Regions from separate parts of the Streptomyces sp. RKND-216 genome, predicted to be linked through region 2. Evidence: riboswitches for the same ligand, from Rfam matches in the RefSeq annotation. Region 2 holds a riboswitch; the other holds the start of a gene.
What was found. Region 2 has a riboswitch for cobalamin ahead of E4198_RS09695 (hypothetical protein). Riboswitches for the same ligand answer to the same signal wherever they lie in the genome.

Region 1 (9,790 bases), 500 kb from region 2:
TGATGCTCTCCCGGCATTCCAAGGACACCGACGGGGAGCCCGTGGAGTGGGTGCGGTCGGTCTACCGCGGCGACCGCTACAAGTTCGTCGCCAACCTCCACCGCCCCGTCCGCTGACCTTCACCGCGCCCCCGCCCCGGACGAACAGCCGTCACCGCGCGCCTCCGACCAGCCACGACGCGTGCCGGACGACCTGCGACTTGTCCGGTCCGTTATGCGGAAGGGGGGTGACGGGGGCCGCTCCCGCTGGCTAGATTCCTGCGCACCGATCAGGAGATCACTCAGTACTTGGACGGGAGCACCACCCATGCCACCACCCACGAGCACGGGGACGATCCCCACCGTCACCCCCGCGCGCGCGCTGGCCGCCGTCTGTCTGTTCATTCCGTTCGTCGCGATACTCTGGGTCGGCAGCTACGACTCGGTGGAGCCCACCTTCATCGGCATCCCGTTCTTCTACTGGTACCAGATGCTGTGGGTGCCCCTGGCCACCCTGCTCACGGTGATCGCCTACGTGCTGGTGCGGCGGGACAACGCCGCCCGCCGCAACGCCCGTGCGGCCGCCGAGGGGGGTGAGCGCGCATGAACGAGGACATCAACGTCGTGGCGCTCGTGGTCTTCGTCTTCTTCTTCGCACTGGTGACGGTGATGGGCTTCCTCGCCGCCCGCTGGCGGAAGGCGGCCGATGCCGACAATCTGGACGAATGGGGTCTGGGCGGCCGGAGCTTCGGCACCTGGATCACCTGGTTCCTGCTCGGCGGCGACCTCTACACCGCGTACACCTTCGTGGCCGTCCCCGCGCTGATCTACTCGGCCGGCGCGGTGGGCTTCTTCGCGGTGCCGTACACGATCCTCGTCTATCCGCTGATCTTCCTCTTCCTGCCGCGTCTGTGGTCGGTGTCCCACCGGCACGGCTACGTGACGACCTCGGACTTCGTGAAGGGCCGCTTCGGCTCGCGCGGCCTGTCCCTGGCCGTGGCGCTGACCGGCATCCTCGCCACCATGCCCTACATCGCGCTGCAGCTCGTCGGCATCCAGGCTGTGCTGGACGTGATGGGCGTCGGCGGCGGCGCGTCGACGCACTGGTTCATCAAGGACCTGCCGCTGCTCATCGCCTTCGGCGTGCTCGCGGCCTACACCTACTCCTCGGGACTGAGGGCCCCGGCCCTGATCGCGTTCGTCAAGGACTCGCTGATCTACATCGTGATCGCCGTCGCGATCATCTACATCCCGATCAAGCTCGGCGGCTTCGACGACATCTTCTCCAGCGCGGGCGAGAAGCTCTCCGAGACCGGCGGAGCACTGGTCACCGGGCCCGAGGGCCACTGGGCGTACGCGACGCTGGCACTCGGCTCCGCGCTGGCGCTGTTCATGTACCCGCACGCGATCACCGCGACGCTGTCCAGCCGCAGCCGCGAGGTGATCCGCCGCAACACCACCATCTTGCCGATGTACTCGCTGATGCTGGGCCTGCTGGCGCTGCTCGGCTTCATGGGCATCGCGGCCGGCATCTCGCTGGACAACCCGCAACTGGTGGTGCCGCAGCTGTTCGAGAACATGTTCCCGGCCTGGTTCGCGGGCGTCGCGTTCGCCGCCATCGGCATCGGCGCCCTGGTCCCGGCGGCCATCATGTCGATCGCCGCGGCGAACCTGTTCACCCGGAACGTCTACCGCGACTTCCTCAAGCCGAACGCCACCCCGGAGCAGGAGACCAAGGTCTCCAAGGTCACCTCGCTGCTGGTGAAGGTCGGCGCCCTGGTCTTCGTCCTCACCCTGGACAAAACGGCGGCGCTCAACTTCCAGCTACTGGGGGGCATCTGGATCGCGCAGACCTTCCCGTCCCTGGTCGGCGGCCTGTTCACGCGCTGGTTCCACCGGTGGGCGCTGCTCGCCGGCTGGGCGGTCGGCATGGTGTACGGCACCATCGCGGCGTACAACGTGTCCAGCCCGAAGCAGGAACACTTCGGCGGCAGCACGGCGGAGATCCCGATGATCGGTGAGATCGGTTACATCGGCCTCACCGCCTTCGTGCTGAACGCCGTCGTCACGGTCGTCCTGACGGTGATTCTCCGGTCCGCCAAGGTCCCGGACGGGCGGGACGAGACCAAGCCGTCCGACTACCGCGCGGACGCCGGCGACCCGGGCGTGAAGGAGGAGTTGCCGGCCCCCACCGCCGCTCCCTGATCCGCGGAACCCACCCCGAGCACCCCGCCGACGGCACGACCGCCGGCGGGGTGCTGCATGCTGCCGGCGGGGTGCTGCATGCTGGGGGCATGGACGTGACGATCAGGGCGGCACGCGAGGCGGAGTACGGCGAGGTCGGAGACCTGACGGCCGACGCGTACCTGGAGGACGGGCTGCTCACCCACGGCGCGCGGGACCCGTACCTGGAGGTGCTGCGGAACGTACCGCACCGCGCCGGGCACGCGCAGGTCCTGGTCGCCGTGGACGCGGGCACCGGAGACCTGCTGGGCACCGTGACCTTCGTCGGGGACGGCGGGGAGTACGCGAACATCGCCCGGCCCGGCGAGGCCGAGTTCCGCATGCTGGCCGTGCACCGGAAGGGGCGGGGACGCGGCGTCGGCGAGGCGCTGGTGCGCGACTGCCTGGCGCGTGCGCGGGCACTCGGCCGGGAACGCGTGGTGCTCTCCACCGAGTCGAGGATGACGACCGCTCACCGCCTGTACGGGCGGCTGCGGTTCGTGCGCACCCCGGCCCGCGACTGGGAGCCGATCCCCGGTCTGCCCCTGTGGACCTTCGCGTTGGAGCTCGCCGACGACGAGGGCTGACGGGCACCGCAACCCTACCAGCGACACAAGATGTTGGGGTGCTCGCGCGGAGCACCCCAACATGTATGCTCGTCCTCGCTGTCGCCGCAGGGGAACCCGGTGCGAATCCGGGACTGTCCCGCAACGGTGTGCGGCGTGCCGTGCCCTGCCTCCACGCATCGACGGGTCCCGGAACGCCGCGAGTCCGAGCACCTGCCGACGGCGTCGTACACGTCCGGGCCCCGTGGGATGGGCCGGCGGACGCGAGGTGATGCCGGCCCGCAACGGGTCGCCGCCTGCGCCGCGCCACGCCTCCCCACCGGCCCCCGCCGAGCGAGGAGAGCACGTCACCGTGACCATCGCACCAGAGGCCGCAGCCGTCCCGGCGCCGTTCCCGGCGCCTTCCGGGCCGGACGCCGACAGCACGCTGCTGGAGCGGCTGTTGACGGAGCTGACCGCCGACCTGCCCGCGACCGACGCCGCCCGGATCGGCGCGGCGGTACGGCGCGGACGGCACCCCGGATCGACCCATGCGGACCTGCGGTCGCTGGCCGTCGAAGCGGCGGCCGGACTCATCGGCGACGAACCGGAGTACGGGCGCCTGGCGGCCCGGCTGCTGACCCGCGCCGTGCGCGAGGAGGCCGCCGGTCAGGGCGCGACCTCGTTCTCCGCCTCGGTCGCCGTCGGCCACCGCGAAGGTCTGATCGCGGACTCCACCGCCGCGTTCGTCACCGCGCACGCCGCACGCCTGGACGCCCTGGTCGACGCCGCCGTGGCGGACGGCGCCGACGACCGGTTCGGCTACTTCGGGCTGCGCACAGTCCACTCCCGCTACCTCCTGCGCCACCCCACGACCCGCCGGGTCGTGGAGACCCCGCAGCACTTCCTCCTGCGCGTCGCCTGCGGACTGGCGGCGGACGACAGCGCGCATGCCGTCGACGAGGTCGCCGAGCTGTACCGGCTGACCAGCTCGCTGTCCTACCTGCCGTCCTCCCCGACGCTCTTCAACTCCGGCACCAGGCACCCGCAGATGTCGTCGTGCTACCTGCTGGACTCGCCGCTGGACGAACTGGACTCGATCTACGAGCGCTACCACCAGGTCGCCCGGCTCTCCAAGCACGCCGGGGGCATCGGCCTGTCCTGGTCCCGCGTCCGCGCCCGCGGCTCGCTCATCCGCGGCACGAACGGTCATTCCAACGGCATCGTGCCGTTCCTGCGCACGCTGGACGCCTCGGTCGCCGCGGTGAACCAGGGCGGCCGGCGCAAGGGCGCCGCCTGCGTCTACCTGGAGACCTGGCACGCCGACCTGGAGGAGTTCCTGGAGCTGCGGGACAACACCGGCGAGGAGGCCCGCCGCACCCACAACCTCAACATCGCGCACTGGATCCCGGACGAGTTCATGCGCCGTGTCGAGGCCGACGCCGACTGGTCGCTGTTCTCCCCCTCCGATGTGCCCGAGCTGGTGGACCTGTGGGGCGACGACTTCGACGCCGCCTACCGTCGCGCCGAGGCGGACGGGAAGGCCGTGAAGTCCGTTCCGGCCCGGCAGCTGTACGCGCGGATGATGCGCACCCTCGCACAGACCGGCAACGGCTGGATGACCTTCAAGGACGCCGCCAACCGCACGGCCAACCAAACCGCAGAGCCCGGCCGTGTCGTCCACTCCTCCAACCTGTGCACCGAGATTCTGGAGGTGACCGACGACGACGAGACCGCCGTGTGCAACCTCGGTTCGGTCAACGTCGCCGCCCACCTCGGCGACGACGGCGGGATGGACTGGGAGCGCCTGGACGCCACCGTGCGCACCGCCGTGACCTTCCTGGACCGTGTGGTCGACGTCAACTACTACCCCACCGAGCAGGCCGGCGGCTCCAACGCACGCTGGCGCCCGGTCGGTCTGGGCCTGATGGGCCTTCAGGACGTCTTCTTCCGGCTAAGGCTGCCCTTCGACTCCCCCGCGGCGCAGCAGCTGTCCACCCGAATCTCGGAACGCATCATGCTCGCCGCCTACGAGGCATCGGCCGACCTCGCCGAGCGGCACGGCCCGCTCCCGGCCTGGGAATCGACGCGCACCGCGCGCGGCGTGCTCCACCCGGACCACTACCCGGAGGCCGAACAGACCTGGCCGGAGCGCTGGTCGGCGCTGCGGACCCGGATCGCCGCCACCGGCATGCGGAACTCGCTGCTGCTGGCCATCGCCCCGACGGCGACCATCGCCTCCATCGCCGGCGCTTACGAATGCATTGAGCCGCAGGTGTCCAACCTGTTCAAGCGCGAGACGCTGAGCGGGGAGTTCCTCCAGGTCAACGGCTACCTGGTGGACGAGCTGAAGCGACTGGGCCGCTGGGACGACGCCACCCGGGAGGCGCTGCGCGAGGCCAACGGCAGCGTGCAGGACCTGCCGGGGCTGCCCGCGCACGTGCGGGAGCTGTACCGGACGGCGTGGGAGATCCCGCAGCGCGCGCTGATCGACATGGCGGCTGCCCGCACCCCGTACCTGGACCAGAGCCAGTCGCTGAACCTGTTCATGGCGTCCCCGACCATCGGCAAGCTCAGCTCGATGTACGCCTACGCCTGGAAGCGCGGCATCAAAACGACGTACTACCTGCGGTCGCGGCCGGCCACCCGGATCGCGCGGGCGGCCGGGTCGGCCACGGCTCAGGCCGCCGTACCCGCCCAGCAGAGCGCCGCGCCGGACGAGGCCGCCGCCTGCTCCCTGGAGAACCCCGAGTCCTGCGAGGCATGCCAGTGACCACCGCCCAGCCGCACAAGAACCTGCTCGACCCGGGTTTCGAACTGACCCTGCGTCCGATGCGGTACCCGGAGTTCTACGAGCGCTACCGGGACGCGATCAAGAACACGTGGACCGTTGAGGAGGTCGACCTCCACTCCGACGTCGCCGACCTCGCCAAGCTCTCCCCCGGCGAACAGCACATGATCGGCCGCCTGGTGGCGTTCTTCGCCACCGGCGACTCCATCGTGGCGAACAACCTGGTGCTGACCCTGTACAAGCACATCAACTCGCCCGAGGCCCGGCTGTACCTGTCGCGGCAGCTGTTCGAGGAGGCCGTGCACGTCCAGTTCTACCTGACGCTGCTGGACACCTACCTGCCCGATCCGGACGAACGCGCCCAGGCGTTCGCGGCCGTGGAGAACATCCCGTCCATCCGGGAGAAGGCACAGTTCTGCTTCCGCTGGATGGACTCCGTGGAGAAGGTGGAACGGCTGGAGACGCGCGAGGACCGGCGCCGCTTCCTGCTCAACCTGATCTGCTTCGCGGCCTGTATCGAGGGCCTCTTCTTCTACGGCGCCTTCGCCTACGTGTACTGGTTCCGCTCGCGCGGCCTCCTGCACGGCCTGGCGACCGGCACCAACTGGGTGTTCCGCGACGAGTCGATGCACATGTCGTTCGCCTTCGACGTGGTCGACACCGTCCGCCAGGAGGAGCCCGACCTCTTCGACGACGCGCTGGAGAAGCAGGTCACCGCGATGCTGGAGGAGGCGGTGGAGGCCGAGCTGCAGTTCGCCCGCGACCTGTGCGGCGAAGGGCTGCCGGGTATGAACACCGACTCGATGCGGGAGTACCTGGAGGCCGTCGCGGACCAGCGGCTCGTCCGGCTCGGATTCCCCGTCCGCTACGGCTCGGCGAACCCGTTCTCCTTCATGGAGCTGCAGAACGTGCAGGAGCTGACGAACTTCTTCGAGCGGCGCGCCTCGGCGTACCAGGTCGCCGTCGAGGGCTCGGTGTCCTTCGACGACGACTTCTGAACACGTCAGGCGTCACGCGCGGACGGGCCGACCGGGTCTCCCCGGCCGGCCCGTCCGCGCGTGACGTGAACGGTCAGTCGTTGGGGACGGTCTCGTAGCGCGGGGTGCCCTCGGCCATCTGCTTCAGGGCGTCCTTGCGCTCGCGCTTGGAGAGCCGGTCGATGTACAGGTAGCCGTTCAGGTGGTCGGTCTCGTGCTGGAGGCAGCGGGCGAAGTAGCCGGTGCCGCGCACCCGGATCGGCTTGCCGTCGGCGTCCTGGCCGCGGACCACGGCGAAGTCCGGGCGGGCCAGCTCCGCGTACGCGGTGGGTACCGAGAGGCAGCCCTCGCCCGAGTCGTCCAGCGACCGCCGGTCGGCCGGCAGCTCCTCCAGCACCGGGTTGACCACGACGCCGACGTGCCGGACGCCCTCGTCGTCGGGGCAGTCGTAGACGAAGACCTTGGCGTCGACGCCGATCTGGTTGGCGGCGAGGCCGACGCCCTCGGCGGCGCGCTGGCTGGCGAACATGTCGTCGATCAGCTTCGCGAGATCCTCGTCGAAATCGGTGACGACCTTGCACTCCTTGTGCAGGACCGGATTGCCGACGACGGTGATCGGGCGGGCGGTCCCCCGCGCCCGGTACGCCTGCTCGCGCTCCTCGCAGTCCTCGGTGTCGACCACGAACTCCTCAGCCGACTCCGACCAAGTCTCCTGCTGCTGCGACATTCCGCCGTACGCCTTCCTCACGTCCTCGGGGCACCCGCCCCGGGACCTCCGCCTGGGCCGTCACCGCGCGTCCCGCGCGGGATACGCCCTACAGGGTACGGGGCGCGCCGCGGCGACGGGCCGGATAGCGGTGGCCGGGCACACCGCCGGGACAACCGCGGCCGTCGCTCCGGCCTCAGCAGACCTCTTCCAGGTCCCGCCACTCGCGGGTGTCCGGGCTGTCGGCGACCCAGCCGTCCAGCAGACCCCGCACCAGCCCGGAGGGGGCGGCGATGCCGCACTCGCGTTCCGGCACCCACAGATCGCCGGGGCCGCCCGCCGTCATGTGGCCGAGGGGCCCGGGGTGACCGGGGGAGCTGTGGTCGTGCGGGTCCAGGTGGACGGTGCCGTCGCCCTCGTCGCTGGGCATGCTGCTCTCGGAGCAGGACCGGCACAGCAGCCGCACGGACGAGGACCAGTCCTCCGCGGCGAATCCGGCGTCGGCCGCCAGCCGCTCCAGGGCGTCCCGGTCCTCCTCGGCGGCCGCGTCGAGCAGCACCACCCAGGTGGGCACCGGCGAGGGGGCCCACAGCTCGATCTCGTCGAAGACGGGGTAGGCCGGACCGGCCGCCGTGGTCCGCTCGCCGTGCGGCACGCCGTCGTGCAGGATCACCTCGCCCCAGCGGCGCCCGGAGGACGGCAGCGGGATGCTCTGGATCTCCAGCCGGGCCGGATCGATGCGGCGGCCCCACACCACCTCGGCCTCGCCCTCCGGGGAGAGCCGGACGGCGGCGCTCCCCAGCTGCATGCCGGTGGGCTCGCCGGCCGCGGCCGAGCTGTGCGCCTCTCCGGGGACCCGCAGCCCGTACGCCTGCCAGGCGCGGCGGGCCAGCGGCCAGTCCTGGAGCGCGGTGGCGGCGATGCCGACGTTCCACCAGTCGGGGGCGCCCGCGTCGCGGTCCAGCAGCGCGACGGCGCGCAGACCCGCGGCGCGCGCCTGCTCCCAGTCGTGCCGGAACTTGTGCAGCAGCGCGAGATTGAACCAGGACTCGGAGAGCCACGGCTCCAGGTCTGCGGCGCGGGTGAGCAGAGCGCCGGCGTCCTCGTAGCGCCCGTCCCCGATGAGCGTGAACGCGCGGTCGGTCGCCTGCCGCCAGGAGGCGGAGGGACGGTGCCGCACCTTGCCGAAGATCCTCACGATGTGCCGCCTGACTCCCGCCTGTCGCTGCGTGTTCGCGTCGTCGATGACGTGGGGCGCACCACTGGCCGTGGTTTCCCCTCTCGCATCCAACCATGCCCACTCGCCCTCGCGCTCACTACCCGGAAGGCGAACCCGTGGCCCCGGACGCCGGCCCCGGCGCGGCCGGTCCGGGGAGGTCCGGGGTCACGACGCGGGCGAGGGCGTCGACCACCCGCGGGTCGTAGTCGCGGGCGGCGCCCAGCCGCAGCCGTTCCAGGGTCCGCAGGGGTGCCGCCACCGGATCCTGCCCGGCGGTCAGCTCCTCGTATGCGTTGGCGACCCGTACGAGACGCGCCGTGAGCGGCTGTTCACGCCACGGGTCGGCCTGCCGTTCGACCACCAGGGCGACGTCCGCGCGGACACCGGTCTGCCGGACCACGGCGCCGCCGAGCAGCGCGATCCGCCGCCGTTCGGAGTCCTCCAGCGGCTCGGTCGCCCCGCCGGCCAGCGGGTCCACCAGGGACAGCTGACCGATGTCGTGCATCAGGGCGGCGTACTCCAGCACGGTGAGATCCGGCTCGGCCAGCCCGAGTTCGCCGGCCATGGCCCGGCTCAGCGCGGCGACGCGGCGGGCGTGGCCCTGTGGAGTGCAGCCGGCCACCTCGGTCGCCCGAGCGAGGGAGACGATGGTCTGCCGGTAGGTGGCCCGTACGGCGGCGTGCCGACGTACCGCGAACTGCACCAGCAGCAGCGGGACCCAGCACACCGGGAGCGCCCACAGCCCGCCCGCGCCCACCGCGAGCGCCAGCACCGCACCGGTGGCGGTCAGCGCCTGCACGAGACCGAACGCGCCGCGCAGCGCGTCGTGCAGCGACGGCGGGAACGCCCGACCGCGGCGTCCGGAGCTCACCACGGCGGCCAGCACCGCGTCCCAGCACGCGGTGAGGAGGAGGACGAGCAGGACCAGCGGGGCGTGCCACGGCCCACCCAGTCCGGTCGCCTCGGCCCACGTGTGCAGGGGCTGGTAGCAGGCGGCGGCGAAGGCGGCCGTCAGCAACCGTCCGGCCTCCCGGTCCGGCCGGACGGGGCGCGGGGCGCGGACCAGGTGCGGGAGAGAGCCGGCGAGGGTGCCGGCCGCCGTGACGGCGACCACCTGCAGCACGCCGTGACCGGCGGGACGGCCCTCCACCTCGCCCAGCAGCGCATAGCCGAGCGCGGCGGCGGTGGCCAGCGGTGCGACCGGGCGCGCATCGCCGGGCAGCCGGACGCGTACGGCCTCGCCGGCGGCGACGAGCAGCGCGAACGCCAGCGCGGCGGCCGGCTGACGCACGCCGTCGCGGACGGTGACGAGCAGTCCGGCGAGTGCGAGTGCGGCCGCGGCGGCGTGCAC
Region 2 (9,790 bases):
ACGTGGAGCCCGGCCTCGTCCGGGTACGGCTCGACCTGAGCTACGACGGCAAGGACTTCTCCGGCTGGGCCCGCCAGAAGGGCGGGCAGCGCACCGTCCAGCAGGAGATCGAGGACGCGCTGCGCGTCGTGCTGCGCCTGGACGCCGCACCACCGCTCACCGTCGCGGGCCGCACCGACGCGGGCGTCCACGCCCGCGGCCAGGTCGCCCACGTCGACCTTCCCGCCCACCTCTGGGCCGAGCAGGGCGGCCAACTGCTGCGCCGCCTCGCCGGACGGCTGCCCATGGACGTCCGCGTGCACCGGGTCGCCGAGGCGCCGCCCCACTTCGACGCGCGCTTCTCCGCGATCTGGCGGCGCTACGCCTACCGCGTCTGCGACCATCCCGGGGGCGTCGACCCGCTGCGCCGCGGCCACGTGCTCTGGCACAACTGGCCCCTGGACCTCGACGCGATGAACGCCGCCGCCGACGCGCTGCTCGGCGAACACGACTTCGCCGCCTACTGCAAGAAGCGCGAGGGCGCCACCACCATCCGCACCCTACGGCGGCTGCACTGGGTCCGGCACCGCGACGGCGTCCTGGAGGCGACCGTCCTGGCGGACGCGTTCTGCCACAACATGGTCCGGTCGCTGGTCGGCGCGATGCTGTTCGTCGGCGACGGCCACCGGCCCTCCGAATGGCCCGGCAAGGTCCTTGCGGCGGGCGTCCGCGACTCCGCCGTGCACGTCGTCCGCCCGCACGGCCTCACCCTCGAGGAGGTCGGTTACCCCGCGGACGCCGACCTCGCCGCCCGCAACGCCGCCTCCCGCAACAAGCGCACGCTGCCGGGAGCCTCCGGCTGCTGCTGACCGGAGGTGTGCCGGCGAACTCCACGAGATCCACCGCCGATCCGTCGGCCGTGCGGCCCGACGGGGCCGTCCCGGCGGCTGCCAAGCCCCCCGGCGCCGGTCAGCGGAGCGGCGCCGTCGCCTCGTCCAGCCGGGCGTCGAAGCGGCGCGCGTAGGCCTGGGCGTCGTCGCTCTGCCAGTAGGGTCCGCCGTTGTACCGCGCGGCGAGCTCCTGCATCTGCGCACGTGTCATCTGCTCGGCCGGCACGTCCGCGAAGCCGCTCTCCGCCTTCATCTGCGCGAGGTACTCGGAGGCGATGAAGACGTTCTGCGCCGGGTCCTTGATCGCCTCCTCGACGCGCGCCCGCTGGTGGTCGGTGAGGTGGTGCGGGTCGTAGCCGAGGACTTCGGCGCCTCGCCGGACCTGCACGGCGAGCGGCCCCATCGACGTGTGGTCGGCCTCCCCGGTCCCGGGCACGAGCTGCCGTACCTCGTCGGCCACGTCGTCCACCACCGCCGGCGCGCCCCCGACCTCCTGCCACGCGATGCCCGCGACCATCTCGGGCGGCAGCCCGGAGTGGTGGGCGGCAGCCCTGATCAGCGCGCTGTTGGCGTCGACGTAGCCCCGGAGGGTCTCTTCCGAGTCCGAGGGCAGGAGGTAGCTGATGCCCTTCGCGTCGGGGTGTTCCGCCGCCAGTGACCGGATGCGCTCCAGCTTCTCGTTCACGACGAGCGCGTCGCTGAGGGACGGGATCGCGTCGGCCTTGACGCCGGTGCCGGGAAGTTGCGCGTGGGGGTCGTCCGCGGCCTGCCGCGTCTCCTCCCGGAGGAGGCCGAGGCTGCCCAGGATCTCGGCGGAGTCGCCGGAGCCGCCACGGAACTCGGGGAGCGAGGCGTACGCCGTCCGCAGCTCGGCGAGGCAGCGGCTTCGTGCCTCCGACTCGACGCGCTGCGCGTCCCCGTAGGCGTCGTTCGCCTGCTGGTAGTGGCGTTCGGCGTCCTCCCGGATCGCGTCGACGTCGACGCCGAACTCGCCGATCCGGTCCAGCAGACCGGAGGAGTCGCGCAGGTCCTCCCACTCCCGCATCGGGCTCTCCGCACCGGTCAGACGCGTGAGCAGAGTCGCCTCCCGTGCAACAACCTCGGCCAGCTTCCGTTCGGAGAACTCGCCGTCGTCGAAGTGGCGTTGCGCCGTCGTCACGGCCTCGGCGTAGTCGGCCAGCGCCTGCCAGGCTTTGCGGAAACCGGCGGACAGGCCGTCCACGAGCTGCTTCGCCTCGTCCAGGCGCTTCACGTACTGCTGCTGCGACGTGCTGACCCAGTCGACGCGGCCGGCCTTGAGGAAGGCGTCGTCCGTCGAGTCGGCGAGCCGGTGCAGCCGCGCGAACTCGTCGGCGTTGCGCTCGATGAGCGCCGGGTTGGCGTCGGCGAGGAACGCGACGTCGGCTCGGTGGGCCATCGCGGTCACCTGTCCTGGGGGTCGACGAGCCGCCCGGACTGCAGGACGCCGTCCAGGGCCCGCTGGGAGTCCTCGTCGGCGCGGGCGTAGGCGTGGCCCGTCGCCTCGAGCTTCGTCGCGAGGGCGGCCAGCAGCAGGACGGCGTCGGCGTACTGGTCGCGGGCGAACGTCGCGAACCGGTGCACGGACTGAGCCACCTCGGGATGCGACCGCGGCACCCGGCACATCGTCGCGTTCTCGCCGTCCATCCGTCCGGCGTGGAGCAGTCCCGCGACCTCGAGGAGCAGGTGTGAACTGCCGTCGATGGATGCGGCGCTCGCCGAGAACTCGCCCCCGTGCGTCGTCATGCGTCTCCCCGTTCCGTACCCCTGCGTGGCGCGCCGACCAGTGTAGGCAGCGGCCGAGCGGGGGACGCGCGGAAATTTCACGTACGGTCCGTTGTCACCGCATACGTCTCCGCCGGATCCTCACCTCAGCGTGCGTCGCCGGGCAGCGCCGCCGCCGATTCGGGTTCCGTGGCACGGCGGGGCGGAGTGAAGGTGTCCCGGGCATGCTGCCCACACTCCCCTCCGGGGAAGTCCGCCCCGGTTCGTCGAGGGGCGACCGCGGGAGTCTCCTGGCTCTCGGGTCACTGCTCGTCCCGGCCTTCCCGCCCGCCGGGGGCAGTGGCCTGTTCGGGATCCGCTCGCCGGTCACAGTGGCGGGACCTCGCCGGATTCACACCGGCTTCCTCGTTCCGCCGTCGCCTTGTCGCCGGACATCGTCGCACACTCGGCTGCGCGCGCCGGGGGCCTCCACGGGAGCCGGGGCGTTCAGCCGGGGGAGCGAGGAAGCCCGTGTCCGGGGCGGGTTCGCCCCTTCGGGTGGGGGGGCCGGACGAGTCAGTACGGCTGGGCGCGGTTCTCGAAGGGGGCGGCGAGGGAGGGCTTGCGGTCGGCGGGGAAGGAGACGCGGTCCGGGTCGCCGTCGGAGGTGTAGCGGGCGACGGTGCCGTCCGCGAGCTTGTCGAGCCAGGCGGCGGAGGCGAATTTCGCGTCGGGGCCGTCCGGGCCCTGGGAGCGGATGCGGGGGATCGCCGCCGGGTCGAAGTCCGAGGAGAAGGGGGACGGCGCGGGGTTGGCGCCGACCAGGTAGACTCCGGCGTGCCGGTAGTCGGTGCCGCCGGAGGAGCCCTCGACGGCGAGCCCGGCGGCGGACGGCATCGAGCCGTTGGGCAGGGCGAGGGAGTCCACGGTGACGTCGTCCGGGAGGGCGTCGGTGATGGCCTTCTGGTTGCGGGCGACGGCGCGCTGGACCTCGGAGCCGGAGACCGTGCCGAGGGTGGTGTGCCGCAGGGTGTGGTTCCCGATCTCGAAGCCGTGGTCGTGCAGCCAGCCCAGCGTGCGCTGCCCACCGGGTTCGGCGAACGGGTCGCCGTTGACGAAGAAGGTGGCGACCGGGCGGAAGTCCGGGTGCTTCTCCGCGACGTCGCGGAGGACGGCGACGGCGGTGTCCCGTTCGGGCTTCCCGGCGGCGTCGAGCGCGAGCTGGCTGACGGTGGAGTCGTCGAAGGTGAGGACGACGGGGTGGGTGCCCGCAGGGATGTCGATGCGGCCGCCGGTCAGTTCGCGGGCCGTGACCGGAACGTAGTCCTCGCGGGCGAGGCGTTCCAGCTCGGCCTCGAAGTCCTCGGGCGTGCGGTCGTAGATGCTCTGCGGATCGTCGACGATCTGGTGGTACATCAGCACCGGTACGGCGCCGAGTTCGTCAGCGTCGACGGCGGCCGGGTCGGGCGCGGAGGGGGACGGCGACGGGCTGTCCCGTTCGCCGCCGGCCGTGTCCGCCGCACCCGGCGCGCGTTCCGCTTTCCGGTCCTCCGGCTCGTCCGATGAGGTGCTCCCGGCGCATCCCGCGAGGGTCAGGAGCGCGGCCGCGGCTGCCGCCGCGCCGAGCCGGAGTGGACGAACCATGATTGGCCTCCTGCCGCGCCAGGGAAGTATGAAGAGACGACAGTGGCATTGTTGCCGGGAGTCGAGTGGTCGAATCGTCCGAGGCGGCAGCCCTGTTCAGGCTGACGTCACGTCAGACACGACCTCCCGAACGGCAGGTGATCGCGCGTGCAGACCAGTCCACCCGGAGCGGGAAGGCGCAGGAGCTTCGTCCAGGTCCTCGGCCGCCGACGTCTCGCGATCCTCGCCGTCATGCTGGTGGTGGTCGGCTGCGCGGGCCTGGCCGCCGTCGCGTTCCGGTCCGTACCGCCCCAGATACGCGTGGCGGGCCTGGAGAACGGTGGTGTGCTGAACGGCGCGGAGACGAAGAACGGCCGCCTGGAGCTGGTCGCGCGGGGCGGCACGTCGCTGGACGGCCTCACCGTCTCTCTCGACGGCGAGCCCGCGAAGACCCGTCGGGACGGCGACCGCCTGCTCGTCGAGACGCCCGGGCTGGACGACGGCGCGCACGAACTGACCGTCGCCGCCAACGGGAACCTCGGCTTCACGCAGACCACCCGGCGCTCCTTCACCGTCGACACCACCGCGCCGCGCCTGACCATCGAGAAGGCGCAGGCCGAGTCGCTGCGCGCGCCAGCGACCATCCGCGGACACGTCGAGGGCGCGCGGACGGTCACTGTCGGCGGGGCAGAGGTGAAGGTCGGCGACGACGGCGCGTTCTCCCACCGCCTCGCCGAACCCGCCCCCGAGGTCGAGGTCCGCGCGGTCGACGAGGGCGGTAACGAGACGGCCGAGAACGCCACGGTTCTGGTGCCCTACCCCGACACCCGGGCGGTGCACATCACGGCCATCGGCTGGACGTCGAAGGCCCTGCGCGATCCCATCCTGAAGATGGCCGAGGAGGGGCGGATCAACGCCGTCCAGCTCGACATCAAGGACGAGGACGGCGAGATCGGCTACGACTCGCAGGTCCCGCTGGCGCGGAAGATCGGAGCCGCCAAGGGCTACTACGACGCGAAGAAGGCCCTCCGCGAACTCCACGAGCGGGACGTGCGCGTGGTGGGCCGCATCGTCGCCTTCCGCGACCCGATCCTGGCGAGGGCGTCCTGGAGGTCCGGTGCCCGCGAGCGCGTGGTGCAGGACGCGAACGGCGCCCCGTACGGCGGTGGCGGGCACTACGGGAAGCTGTCGTTCACCAATTTCGCGAACGAGGAGGTCCGCGAGTACAACATGGACCTCGCCGTGGAGGCCGCCGAACTCGGCTTCGACGACATCCTGTACGACTACGTGCGCCGCCCCGACGGCCGGATGAGCGGCTTCACCTTCCCCGGGCTCGGCGACCGGAGGCCGACGGAGAGGATCGCCTCCTTCATGGCCGAGACCCGTGAACGGGTGCGCCCCGAGGGCGCGTTCCTCGGCGCCTGCGTCTTCGGGGTGGCGGCCACCCGCCCGACGGAGATCGCGCAGGACATCCCGGCCATGGCCGAGCACTCCGACTACATCGCGCCCATGGTCTACCCCTCGCACTGGGCGGCCGGCGAGTACGGCGTGTCCAACCCCAACGCCGACCCGTACAAGATCGTGAAGCGGTCGCTGGCGGACTTCGAGAAGCAGGCGAAGGGCAGCGGCGCCGTGATTGTGCCGTGGCTCCAGGACTTCTCGCTCGGCGTCGCCTACGGCGACGACGAGGTGGCGGCGCAGGTGAAGGCGGCCCGTGACAACGGGATGGACTCCTTCATCCTCTGGAACGCCGGAGCCCGCTACCACGCAGGGGGACTCACTCCGAGGAGGTGACGCCGGCGTCCGCACGTCCCGCACCCGAGCGCAGCCACGTGCCGAGCTGGGTGCGGGACCGGATGCCGACCTTGCGGTAGATGCGGGTCAGCGACGCCTCGATGGTCTTGACGCTCAGGAACATCCGCGCCGCCACCTCCTGGTTGGTCGCCCCCTCGCCCACCAGGGCCGCGATGCGGGCCTCGTTGTCCGTCAGCACGCGGCGCTGCGCCGGGGCACGGTCCTCGTGGGCCCCCGTGCCCTGCCGGGCGGGAGGCGTGCCCGCACCGAGCCGGTCGAGGCTGCGCCCCGCCTGCTCCGCCCACGGCCGGGCACCGCACTCGGTGAACAACTCCAGCGCCTCCGCCACGGCGGCCCGGGCGGCGGCGTGCCGGCGCCGCCGGCGGTGGACACGGGCACGTTCCAGCAGGCAGTGACCACGCTCCAGGGGCTGGCCCAGCTCCTCGAACCGCCGCGCCGCGCCCCCCAGCAGCTCCAGTGCCGTGTCCGCGTCGCCGCGCGCAGCACGGACGGCGGCCTCGGCACGGTCGAGCTGTGCGGTGACGCCCACCCCACGGGCGCGGGAGCCCACGGCCGCCCGGGCGGCGCGGATCACCTCTTCGGCCCGTTCGGTCTCGCCCAGCGCCGCCAGCCCGGACGCCAGGTCGCCGTGCCAGCGCAGCGCCAACGGCGAGCACACGCCCTGCCCCCGCTCCAGGGCCTCGATGCGCAGCAGCGTCTTCACGCCGCCCCGCACGTCGCCGCCGCGCATCCGTGCCTGGCCCAGCACATGCAGGTGGCGGCCGCGGTATATGGCGTCCCGTTCTTGCGTGGAGGCCCGCAGCCCGCTCTCCGCGTACGCCACGGCGCGTTCGATGCTGCCGCCGGCGAGTTCGGCGACGGCAGCGTCCCACCAGGCGGGCCCCGGGCTGAGCGACGCCTCCTCGGTGATCCGCACCGCGCGGTCGGCGAAGTCCAGGGCGTCCCGGCAGCGGCCCGTCCGCACCGACACCTCGGCCAGGCTGCGCAGCACCTGCACCACCTCCTCGCCCGACCCGCGCTCCACCAGCGCCAGCATGCGCAGCAGTTCCTCGCGGGCCTCGGCCAGCCGGTCCTCGAACACCGCGAAGCGGGCGGCGACGAACCGGGGGGACGCGTGCAGCCAGCCGTTCAGCGGCGGTTCGGGCAGGCGCAGCGCGCGGTCGAGCACCGCCCGGTGGTCGTCGCGGCCCGTGATCACCGACACGGTCGCCCGGACGCCGAGTGCCATCGCCTCGGTGGTGGTGTCGCCCGCGGCGCGGGCGTGCTCGGCCGCGGCGTCGGCCTCCCGCCCGCTGCGTTCGGGGCGGCCGTCGACCAGCGCCGACCAGGAGATCCGCAGCCGCAGCGGGCCCATCAGCGCGGGGTCCCCGTCGGCGTCCAGCAGCGCGGCGGCGAACACCTCGTCCATCTCGGACAGCCCCTGCCCGGACAGGTCCAGCAGCGCGATCCGCACCCGGGTGCGCTGTGCCCGCGAGGCGTCCGCGGCGAGCACGGCGTCGGCGGCGCGGTGCACCAGCGCGGGCAGCGCCGCCGAGGCGCCCGCCTCGGCGGCGGCGACCAGCCACTCCAGGCGGGCGCTCTGCCCGGCCGGTTCGGCGGGCGTACGGTCGGCCGCGAGCAGGTACAGCTCGGCCGCCATCCGGTGCGAGCCCTGCCGGGCGGCGGCCTCGGCGGCGGTCACCAGTGAACGGACCAGCGCGGCGTCCGGGCCCGGCGCGGCGAGCGCGCGGTGCCGTACCCGGCCGGCGGCGTCGGGGACCACGGTGGCCAGCGCGGTGTGCACCTCCGCGCGGTGCGCCGCGGCGGCGTGCTCGGCGAGCACCGTGCCGACCGCCGGGGGCGTGAAGCGGACGGTGCCGCCCTCGGCGACGAGCAGCCCGGCCGCGGCGGCGAGCCGGATGTCGTGCTCGGCCTCGGCGCGCCCGGCGCGGCGCAGCAGGTCGACGGTCGGATGGGTGGTGAACGCCGCGGTGAGCAGCGTCTCCCGGGAGCGGTCGGGCAGCGTGGCCAGTCGTTCGCTGATCATGTCGTGCACGCGCTGCGGCAGCGGTGCGGGCCGCCAGTGGCGGGGGATGCGGTCGGTGAACGCCCCCGCCAGGGCGAGCGCGAGGTAGGGATTGCCGCCGGAGTCGGCGTGCAGGGTGTTCGCGACGCGGGCGGGGAGGCCGTACTGGGCGAAGAGTTCGGCGAGTTCGTCGGGTGCGAGCGGCGGCAGCGGGACGACGACGGAGGCGGGGGTGGGAGTCCAGGTGGCGCTGCCGCCGTCACCCGCGGCCAGGCCCTCCGGCCACCGGCCGGCGGTGACGGCCCGTACGCCGAGCCCGGTGAGGCGGCGGGCCGCGTAACGCAGGGCGTCCACGGTCGGGCCGTCCAGCCACTGCGCGTCGTCGACCACGAGCAGCACCGGACGGTCGGCGGCACACCGGCCGAGCAGGCCGCGCCAGGCGAGGCGGCACACGGACTGGCTCTGTCCGCCGGCGCCGGTGGTCTGCCGGTCGCGCAGCAACACCCCGTACAGGGCGGAGCGTTGGGGCTCGGGGAGAGCGGCGAGCAGGCCGACGGGAACCTGGCCGAGGAGGTCGGCCAGGCCGGCGTAGGGCAGCCAGCGTTCCGTCTCCGCGCCGGAGGCGCGCAGCACCAGTTCGCCGCGGGCGGTGGCGGAGGCCGCGACGGCTTCCAGCACGGTGGACCTGCCGATGCCGCTGGGGCCGGTCAGGACGGCGCTGCCGCCGGCGGCGACGCGGGCTTCGAGCGCGGCGAGCAGGGCGGTGCGGCCCGCGGGTGGGTGGTGTGGGCCGGTCCGGGTGGTCCGGGTGGTCCGGGTGGTCCGGGTGGTCCGGGTGGTCCGGGTGGTCCGGGTGGTCTGGTGGGTGGTGTCGGCGGCGTGGTCGGTCAACGGGCTCCCCCTCCAGCACGAGCGGGACGGCGCGCTGAGGTTAACCATCCGGTTTCCGGGACTCAATGCCCGTTCATCGAAATATTGCGCTTCGCCCGCTGCCGGGGTGTGCGGCGCCGCGCTGACCTGGAGGGGCGGGGAGGGGTTATCACCGGATGCCATCACCTGCGCGGGGGTGTGGGTCGGGCCGGGACCGGCAGCCCGGCGCTTCCGGTGCGGTGTGGCGGGACGTGCGCAGGGCGCCGGCGCGCGAGGGAGCGCGCGCCGACGCCCTGCGTTCAGGGGTGGGTCACCGGGTCACGGTGTCTCGTATCCCAGGGTGTAGCTTCCGGAGCCGCTGTAGGCGTGGACCTCGTAGCGGTAGTAGCCGGAGGAGCCGTTGTACTCGATGTTCTCGTCGGGGCCGGCGCTGGTGGAGCTGTCGACGTCGGCCCAGTTCCAGCCGTTCCACTTCTGGAGGTAGAGGTCGAAGTCGGTGCCGTCGGGGCCGTCGAGGCAGGCGGTGTGGGTGCCGGCGGGGGCCTGGAAGTAGCTGCCGTCGGGCTGGATCGCGCTGCCGCCGCTGCTCAGCGTGCCGTTCTTGGTCTTGGCGTAGTCCGAGCAGGCGCCCGGCTCGGGGTCGGGCGGGGTGCCGTCGCCCACCACGCGCAGGAGGCGGTTGGGGGAGCCGCTGCCGGCGCCGGATACCACACCGGTGGTGGCGTTCTGCACCAGGTAGTCGCGCACCTGCTGGGGCGACCAGGACGGGTTGGCACCGACGGCCAGCACCGCCGCGCCCGCGACGTGCGGGGACGCCATGGACGTGCCGCTGATGGAGTTGGTGTCGGTGTCGCTGCCGATCCAGGCGGAGGTGATGTCGCTGCCC

Region 1: another riboswitch for cobalamin. It lies ahead of E4198_RS07385 (ribonucleoside-diphosphate reductase subunit alpha); the one in region 2 lies ahead of E4198_RS09695 (hypothetical protein).

What each region holds. Positions count from the first base shown of each region.
Region 1 covers NZ_SSBQ01000002.1:1,722,564-1,732,353, forward strand. The annotation lists gene E4198_RS07365 (GntR family transcriptional regulator) at 1-116, shown strand, start outside; gene E4198_RS07370 (DUF3311 domain-containing protein) at 307-585, shown strand; gene E4198_RS07375 (sodium:solute symporter) at 582-2,183, shown strand; gene E4198_RS07380 (GNAT family N-acetyltransferase) at 2,273-2,788, shown strand; cobalamin riboswitch at 2,837-3,003, shown strand; gene E4198_RS07385 (ribonucleoside-diphosphate reductase subunit alpha) at 3,195-5,519, shown strand; gene E4198_RS07390 (ribonucleotide-diphosphate reductase subunit beta) at 5,510-6,535, shown strand; gene def (peptide deformylase) at 6,609-7,241, opposite strand; gene E4198_RS07400 (hypothetical protein) at 7,417-8,418, opposite strand; gene E4198_RS07405 (HD domain-containing protein) at 8,537-9,790, opposite strand, start outside.
Region 2 covers NZ_SSBQ01000002.1:2,219,723-2,229,512, reverse strand. The annotation lists gene truA (tRNA pseudouridine(38-40) synthase TruA) at 1-848, shown strand, start outside; gene E4198_RS09700 (lytic transglycosylase domain-containing protein) at 949-2,286, opposite strand; gene E4198_RS09695 (hypothetical protein) at 2,292-2,633, opposite strand; cobalamin riboswitch at 2,896-3,022, opposite strand; gene E4198_RS09690 (polysaccharide deacetylase family protein) at 3,168-4,235, opposite strand; gene E4198_RS09685 (putative glycoside hydrolase) at 4,383-6,008, shown strand; gene E4198_RS09680 (LuxR family transcriptional regulator) at 5,992-8,925, opposite strand; gene E4198_RS09675 (S8 family peptidase) at 9,223-9,790, opposite strand, start outside.